Regions from separate parts of the Microbulbifer salipaludis genome, predicted to be linked through region 1. Evidence: predicted binding sites of a transcription regulator. Region 1 holds the regulator's gene; the other holds the start of a gene.
The links. Region 1 encodes FNR, which switches genes on or off when oxygen is low (the NO sensors DNR and NnrR bind a similar motif). Its sites were predicted from a motif close to TTGATNNNNATCAA; they were not measured.
Positions count from the first base shown of each region.

Region 2: JF535_RS15380 (DUF3149 domain-containing protein) is a predicted target of FNR. The motif match lies at 1,880-1,893, and genes of this name have one in related genera.

Region 1 is NZ_JAEKJR010000001.1:1,196,379-1,200,798, reverse strand. It holds gene glyA (serine hydroxymethyltransferase) at 1-507, opposite strand, end outside; gene JF535_RS05045 (hemerythrin domain-containing protein) at 900-1,457, shown strand; gene fnr (fumarate/nitrate reduction transcriptional regulator Fnr) at 1,490-2,215, opposite strand; gene hemN (oxygen-independent coproporphyrinogen III oxidase) at 2,287-3,738, opposite strand; gene JF535_RS05030 (OmpW/AlkL family protein) at 3,906-4,420, opposite strand, start outside.
Region 2 is NZ_JAEKJR010000003.1:23,583-28,002, forward strand. It holds gene JF535_RS15370 (BamA/TamA family outer membrane protein) at 1-1,198, opposite strand, end outside; gene JF535_RS15375 (hypothetical protein) at 1,387-1,767, opposite strand; gene JF535_RS15380 (DUF3149 domain-containing protein) at 1,988-2,170, shown strand; gene JF535_RS15385 (acetoacetate--CoA ligase) at 2,420-4,393, opposite strand.

The DNA of each region.
Region 1 (4,420 bases):
CTTCGGCTTGTGCTCCAAAGCCAGGCGCTCTACTTCGTCATAATCCACTTCGCCGGTTTCCGGGTTCAGACCGTACTGCACCGCGTTGTAGGTCTTACCGGAGAAGTTCACCTTGGCGCCGTGGGTCAGGTGGCCGCCGTGGGCCAGGCTCATGCCCAGCACGGTGTCACCGGGAGCACACAGGGCCTGGTACACCGCGGCATTGGCCTGGGAGCCGGAGTGAGGCTGGACGTTGGCGTAGTCGGCACCGAACAGCTTTTTGGCGCGCTCGATGGCCAGCACCTCCACCTTGTCGACGTGCTCGCAGCCACCGTAGTAGCGCTTGCCCGGGTAGCCCTCAGCGTACTTGTTGGTCATGCTGGAGCCCTGGGCTTCCATCACCATCGGGCTGGTGTAGTTTTCCGAGGCAATCAGCTCGATGTGCTCTTCCTGGCGGCGGTCTTCGTCCTGAATGGCGGACCAGACATCGGGATCGTAGGAGGCTAAGGTGACGGATTTATCAAACATGGTATTCCCTCGGATGATAAGGCGCGAATCGCGCAAGCATAATCTCGACAAGGGCAAATCCCGACCCAAATATGACCGGCCCGCCCCAGAAAGCGGCGCATTGTACACCAAGGGGAACCCGGCGGTGCAAAGGGTGCATGTGAAACTATTTCAAGCAGATAGACGACGCGCTTCAAGTTCCCGTCACGCGATTTCGACCGTTCGCTGAACCATCCCACCTCCGACCGAGCGGCTGAAGTTTCTCGGCAGGGACTCGGCGAATATCGTGCCGGCACAAACGGCGCCAGCAACCGGACCGCACTTGACCCAGATCAACCGGCGTTTTCTCGTTCCGTTAACAATGCCAAGACTGGCACCCGAGCTAAGACCGGATTAAGACATGGAGGAATAACATGCACAGCATCTACCGTCAGCTTTGCTGCGACCACAAACATATGCAGCGACTTCTCGAGGTGTTTGAGGGTTTGCTGGAGCAATTGACCAAACAGGAACGCGACCCCGCGACGCTGGGAATGATTCTGGAGGCGCTGGATTACTTTTCCGTGTACCCGGATCAGTGGCACCACCCGATCGAGGACCTGGTGTTTGAGCACTTGCTGGGCAAGCCCGTCGATGTGCGCGATGTGATCAACAAGACCCTCAAGGAACACCACGCGATTGCGGCCGCCACCCGCAAAATGAGCAAACTGTTTAACGCCGTGGCCAACGATGCCGCCGTGGAACGAGAGGCGCTGTTCGGCGCCGCACGGGAATATATCGATTTACAGCGCCGCCACCTGCAACGGGAAAACGAAATCCTGCTCCCGCTGGTCGCCGACCTGCTGACTATTGATGAGTGGAATGCCATCCAGGATCGCCTGCGCGAACAGCAGAGCGTGCACTTCAACGCCGGCGTGAAGCGACTGTACGATGCAATGTATGAGACGCTGGCGGAAGAAACAGCCGCATAGAAGACACTGCCGCATAAGCGGCGGTGTAGAGGTCAGTTTTCGTAACTGCAGTGGGTGCCGGCGAGTTCGCTCAGAGCGATGAAATCCAGAATGGTCACTGAGCGCCCCTGCACCTGGATCAGCCCCTGCTTCTGAAAGCGGGAAATGAGTCGGCTGACGGTTTCTGCAGTCAACCCCAGGTAATTGGCAATATCCATGCGCGGCATGGACAACACAAATTCGCTCGCGGAATAGCCACGGCGGGAGTACCGGCTGGAGATATTCACCAGCAGGGCCGCGAGCCGACTGTCCGCCGAGCGCTTGCCCAGTAACAGCAGGGCTTCGTTCTCCTGCTTCAGTTCTTCGGAAAAAATGCTGTAAATCTGCTTTTGTAGCGCCGGCACCTGCTGGGCAAGCGCCTCCAGCTGGGTGAAGGGCAATACGCACACACTGCTGTCTTCCAGTGCTTCCGCAAATCCGGGATGTGAACCGCCGCTATAAGCGTCCAGACCCAGCAACTCCCCGGGCAACGCAAAATGCGTGACCTGGGTATCGCCGTCCGCACCAATCACCGCCGACTTGAAACTGCCCGAACGAATCGCGTACAGGCTGGCAAAGGGGTCACCGGCACGAAACAGGGTTTCGCCGGCCCTGACCACCCGCTTCTTGCGCGTCACCTGCTCCAGGCGGGCGATGTCATCATCGCTCAGGCCAACGGGCAGGCACAGCCGGCGCACGGAGCAACTACCGCAACTGACCGCTGTCGAATTCTGTTTCATCGAAGTACCGTTTTCGCCGCACGGCGTACATATCTGGTTTGCTATTGCGGAATTGTATCGATTCCCGACGCCTAAAGCACCCGCGAGTAAAGGGCTGACTGCTCGGTGCCGTGCAGATAGGTATCAAAGGCCGCGGCGGCATTGCGGAGGAACCAGCGTCCGCGCTCGGTGACGAAAAGGTCACTCTCGGTCTGCCCCAGCAGTCCGTCGTCAAACATGGGCTGCAGGCGCGCCAGCTCCGGGGCAAAACCGTCGGCAAATGGCAGCCCCGTGCGCTGCTCAAGCACCCGCTTGTCGAGGCGCAGGTGGCACATCAACTCCATGATCAACCACTGGCGCAGGCGGTCATCCTCGCTCAGCTGCCAGCCGCGACAGATGGCCTCGCCGCGCGCGTTGATGGCGCCGGCGTACTCCTTGAGACTGTGGTGGTTCTGCCAGTATCCATCGCGGCTGTAGCTGATGGCCGAGGCCCCCAGACCGACCAGTGCATCCGCCGGCATCAGTGTATAGCCCTGGAAGTTGCGCGCGAGTCGCCCTTCTGTGGCAGCCGTCGCGAGCGCATCATCCGGGCGTGCAAAGTGATCCATCCCAAGGAAGACGTAGCCGGCGTCCGTAAGCCGGCGGCTGGCCGCGAGCTGCATGGCAATTTTTTCGGCCGGCGGGGGCATCAGGTCGCTGTCGATCAGACGCTGTGCCTTGAAGCGATGGGGCAGATGCGCGTAGTGGTACAGGGCGATGCGATCCGGCGCCAGGTCAAGCACGGCGTCGACCGTCTTTTCCAGGCTCGCCACATCCTGCCCCGGCAGGCCGTAGATCAGGTCGTAGGAAATAGAGCCAAACCCGCGCGCGCGTGCGCCTTCGGTCAGCGCCCGCACCTGCTCCACACTGCAGATGCGATTGATTGCCCGCTGAACGTCGGGATTAAAATCCTGGATACCGAGGCTCAGGCGATTGAAGCCCAGCTCCCGCAGGGTATCCAAAGTTTCGATTTCCAGAGTGCGCGGATCGGCCTCAATGCTGTACTCCACATCGTCGCCAATGCGCAGATCAAAAATTTCCCCCAGGCCTTCCATCAGGCGTCGCAGGTCGCCGTCGTTCAGGAAGGTCGGCGTGCCACCCCCCAGGTGCAGCTGTACCACCGGCGCCCGCGCGACCCGGTCGCGGTACCACTGGGCCTCTTTCAGTACATTGTCGAGATAACTGGAAGCCAGGCCGTATTGCCGGGTGATGATTTTGTTGCAGGCGCAGAAGTAACACAGTGAACGACAGAACGGGATGTGCACATACAGTGACAACGTTTCCACATCCTTGAGTGCATGCCAGGGCTTTGCCGAGCCATCGTCTCCCTGCATCGCGACGAAGCGGTCGGCGGTGGGATAAGAGGTATAGCGTGGGCAGGGCCCCGCATAGCGGGACAGCAGTTCCGTGGAAAGAGGCGCGCTGGAAAGGGGCCCAGTGGACTGGTCGCCCGCGCCACTTGGGGTACTGATGTCGGAAACTGGAAAGTCGCTTTGATCGACCATCGGAAGAGGCACCTCTTGTCCTTACTTGTGCGGGGAAGCCATTGCGCTTCGTACTGCCGCGTAAGGTACCGAGGGGCCCGCCCCCGACACTTGATTTAAGTCAATTGCCGGGGGCTTAGCCTGTCGCTCAACGGCATTACCGTGAGTCGCAAGCGTACTGGGGAAGGTTAGAAGCGGTAGCCAACACCTGCGCTGTAGACCAGCGGGTCCAGCTCAACAGTGGCGCTGACGGTGCCCACACCCGGCACCTTCACCGTGGCTTCGGTATCAATGTCCATCCACCACACCGACAGGTTCAGCAGCCAACGCTGATCCGCGCCAAACGCGACATCGACCCCGGCCTCGGCGGCAATGCCAGAAGAGTTCTTCAGGCTCACGGAAGCGTCGCCAGTTGCGCCGAGGGAGGCAAAAATATCATTGGCCTCACCACTGACCTTTTCCTCAAAGAAGACCGTGTAATTCAGGCCCAGCCCCACGTAAGGCTGCACACGGGAAGAGGCCTGCAACGGGTAGTACTGGAGAACCACGGTAGGCGGCAGGTGACGGGTCTCCCCCAGATCGAAGGTTTCGCCCAGGCCGGACACCTTCAGGTCATGGCTAAACGGCGTGGCCGCAATCACTTCCACACCCCAGTGATCGCGCAACATGTAGGTACCGATCAGGCTCAGTGCCGTGCCGTCGT
Region 2 (4,420 bases), on a different contig from region 1:
CGCCGCGGCGGGCATCGAGCAGGTTATCGGTGGTATCGATCTTCAGGCCCAGCGGGAAAGACAACAGGTTGTAGTTCTCGCTCTCCTCCCCCTCTTCCTGCACCCGGCTGAATTTCAGCTCGCTGCCCACACTGAAGGTGCGGTGCCTGGTATGCCGGCGGGAAATGGTGCCGCCGATTGTGATGGATTCTGCCTGATAGGAGTCCCGGTCTTCGTTGGAAGCCTCCGCGGTGGCGGAAAACTCCTGGTCATCGCGAAAAAAGCGCGGCACCAGCAGCTGCCCCTTGAGCGACTGCTTGACTTCATTGACCCGGGTTTCCACCTCGATTTTTTCGCCGCGCCCCAGAATATTCCGGTGCTCCCACCCGGCCGACACGCCGCCCCCCTCATCGGAGGTGTAGCCCACCCCCAACCTGACCGTGCGATGCTTGCGCTCAATCACCAGGAAGGTGATATCCACAATGCCCGCATCCGGCTCGGAGACCTCGGTGTTCACCCCGGCGACCAGGTTAGTACGCAACAGTCGCAACTTCGCCGCATCCATCTTGCCGCGGGAAAAACAAGCGCCCTCGTCCAGTTTCAGCCGCTTGCGCAGGAAGGCTTCGTCGATGGTGGTGATGCCTTCCACATGAATCTGCCCGATACGCACTTCCGGGCTGTCGGCCACGCGGTATTCGAGACGCGCGGCATGTTCGCTGTGCACCACCGTGGCCTGATAACTCACATCCACGTTCAGCAGGCAGGCATTCTCGGCAAGGTAGGTCTCGATTTGCTGGACGCCCTCGGTCACCTTCTCCGCTTCCAGCGGATCGCCAACCCCGATCCCCACACCGGGAAACCCCGACTTCAGGCTTGGCGGCATACGTACATCGAGACTGCTGACGCGATATATCCGCCCGGGCACCACCCGGTAAAGAATCTCACCGTCGCTGACGGACTGGCGCACGCGGCCATCGTAATAGCCCCGGGAGCGCAATAACTTTTCCAGCGTACCGCGCTCGTAGCGCGCCACATCCAGCGCGTCTTCGTAGGATTTGAGCACGCTGCTGGATTTGCGCTGCTCGTTCAGCTGGTCTTTCAACCACTCCTGCAGCTCGCGGTTTTCGGCAACCCGAACCTTGAATTTCGGCAGGCTATCGAAAAACGGCAGCGCCAAGCCCTGCTGCGGCCACAGCAGGAATAACGATGCGAACAGCACACCGACTGCAAAAGAAAAAACCGAAGCTCGGGAAGCGAAACAAGATGCGCGCAAGACAAAATTCCGTTTGCCAACTACCTACACTGCGACGTCAAACACCGGCGAAAGTTGCCCGGTCAGCAAAACTTTACCGCTCTTTACATCCGCGAGGTACGGGCCTGGATCCAGATGGCCGGTGGTGATTCAGCTCAACGCGCCGGCACCGAGCCGGTGCGTTCCATCAGCGGGTTGCAATTGCGAATGATGACCCGCCCTTCCAGCAGGTTACCCTTCGAATACTCGCTGAAGATGCACTCATTGGTTTTGGGGTTGTAGTTCTCCACCCACAGGTTGTCTTCCTTCCAGGTGGCACCCAGATGCCGATGCCCTTCGGGCACGGTAATACGCATCACACCGCCAAAGCGTTTGACGAAAACCTGTTCGAAATGAAAGTAGTAGGCAAGCCAACCGGCGAGAAAAATGATCGCGCCGACAATTGCCCCTTTGCCCAGACTGCCCAGACGGCTACCGGCAAACAGCGCAAGTACAACCAGGGCGATAACGGCGGCCCAATACAGGTAGGTAATCATACTGATCTTCCGTGAATTTATTGGTTTATAGACAGAATTATCGGCGTTTTTTGGTCACTACCATCAGTTACCAACAGCTTAGCGCAAGACCGGCAAAGATTCGCAGGCAGCCTTGATCTGAATCAAGCTGGCCAATTGGCGCAACTTTACACTGGGCTCAGTTAAAGACAAGCCGCGGGCGAATTCAGAAGCCCAGCGCCAATTGACCCTGGAGGCAATCATGGACGCAATGATCGACCTTTTCACCAGCTTTTCCGGCCTTTTGAGCCTGGGAATTATCGCTTTTGTATGTGTGATGGGCGGGTTTTTCACCCGACTGGCGCTGCGCAAGATGAATGAAGAGCAGGCACAGCTGGCCGAGACGCAAGCGGGCCAGCAAATGCAGGACATGAAAGCCGCCTGATCAGAAATTCCAGGCGGCCTCCCGTCACACACTGACCGGCAGTTCAGCGCCAGCCTGATCGCATTGCATCGGCGCGCACTGCGCGGAGAAGAGTCCGCCGGGACATTTACCCCAACCGTTAGCCGGGTCAGGCGATGCCTGCACCCGGTATTTTTGCCGTTTCAGAAGACGGCAGATCAGGAAACAGCAGTTCAGAGAACACCAGGCCGGGCGCTGCTGCCAGCGCCCGGCCTGTGACTTGCCCGCCCGTTATTCGCCCGCCAGCGCCGCAAGATTTTCAAACAGCTTCAGCGCCTGTGGATTGGCCAGCGCCTCCTGGTTTTTCACCGGCTTGCCGTGCACCACATTGCGCACCGCCAGCTCCACGATTTTGCCACTAATGGTACGGGGAATGTCCGCCACCTGAATCACCTTCGCCGGCACGTGGCGGGGGGTGGTATTGGCGCGAATGGTGGTACGGATCTTCTGGGTCAGCTCGTCGTCCAGGGTCAGGCCTTCGCGCAGCACCACGAACAGCACAACCCGCACGTCATCCCGCCATTCCTGGCCGATGCAGATACTGTCGAGTACTTCCTCGACCTTTTCCACCTGCCGATAAATTTCCGCAGTGCCGATGCGCACACCACCGGGGTTCAAGACCGCGTCTGAACGACCATAGATAATGACGCCGCCATGCTCGGTAATTTCCGCATAGTCCCCGTGTGCCCACACACCCGGCCAGCTATCGAAGTAGGCGCCGTGGTACTTGCTGCCATCCGGATCGTTCCAGAAACCGATCGGCATGCAGGGGAAGGATCGTGCGCACACCAGCTCGCCCTTGTCCTCGAGCACCGGCTTGCCATCGTCGTTCCAGACTTCCACCGCCATGCCCAGGCCGCGGCACTGCAGCTCGCCCGGGTAAACCGGCAGCGCCGGGTTGCCTAACGCAAAACAGGACACAATGTCGGTGCCGCCGGAAATGGACGACAGGCAGACATCGGCCTTGATATCCCGGTACACATAGCGGAATCCCTCGTGGGCAAGCGGCGAACCGGTGGAAAGTACCGCCCGCAGGCGCTCCAGCTGATGACTCTCGCGGGGCTTGCAGCCGGCCTTTTCCAGTGCGGCAATGTATTTGGCACTGGTTCCAAACACGCTGATGTTTTCCTCATCGGCCATATCCCACAGGCACTGGGCCGCGGGGTAAAACGGCGAGCCGTCGTACAACACCAGGGTCGCGCCACAGGCCAGCCCGCTCACCAGCCAGTTCCACATCATCCAGCCACAGGTGGTGAAGTAAAACAGCGTGTCGTCACGGGAGATGTCGGTGTGCAGCCGGTGCTCCTTGATGTGCTGCAGCAGCGTACCGCCGACGCCGTGGACGATGCACTTGGGCACGCCAGTGGTGCCGGAGGAGTACATGATATATAGCGGGTGATTGAACGCCGTCTGTTCAAAGCTCAGCGGGCGCGCCGGTGCCGTTTCGGTAAAGGCATCCAGCGTAGTAGCACGGTCCAGGCCGCCAATGGCGTCAGCGGTCTGCGAGGCGTCGCGCGCCACTGGCACCACTACCAGCTGCTGAATAGATTCGATCTGCTCGACGATCTGTGCCAAACGCGGCAGGGAATCGATGGTTTTACCGTTGTAAAAGTACCCTTCACAGGCAAACAGGACTTTCGGCTCTACCTGGCCGAAACGATCCAGCACCCCGTTGATTCCGAAATCCGGGGAACAGGACGTCCAGATAGCCCCGAGGCTTGTCGTAGCCAGCATGGCCACCACCGTATCGATGATATTGGGCATAAAACCCGCAACCCGATCCCCATTGCCCACACCCGCACTGACCAGCGCAGCGGCGAGGCGCTCGACCTTCTCGAACAGCTGCGCGTAGGTGAGCTGGCGGCGCCCACCATTTTCCAGGCGCTCGATCAGGGCCACGCGGTCGTCGCGGAACCGCAGCAGATTTTCCGCAAAGTTCAAACGCGCGTCGGGAAACCACTCGGCACCGGGCATGGTGTCTTTGCCCAATACACGCTCTCCGCGCGCACTGGCCACAACCTCACCATAGTCCCAGAGCTCGCCCCAGAAAGACTCGCGGTTATCCACAGACCACTGGTACAGGGCCGCATAGTCGGGGAGTGACCGCTGGTGGTGGTCGTTCACCCGGCGACGGAACTGATCCATCTGGGTGGCGGCTACGGCTTCGGGCGTGGGTTGCCAAAGGGGGGCTACGGGATTGCTCATTTCGGTGGGCTCTCTCATTTTTTTATA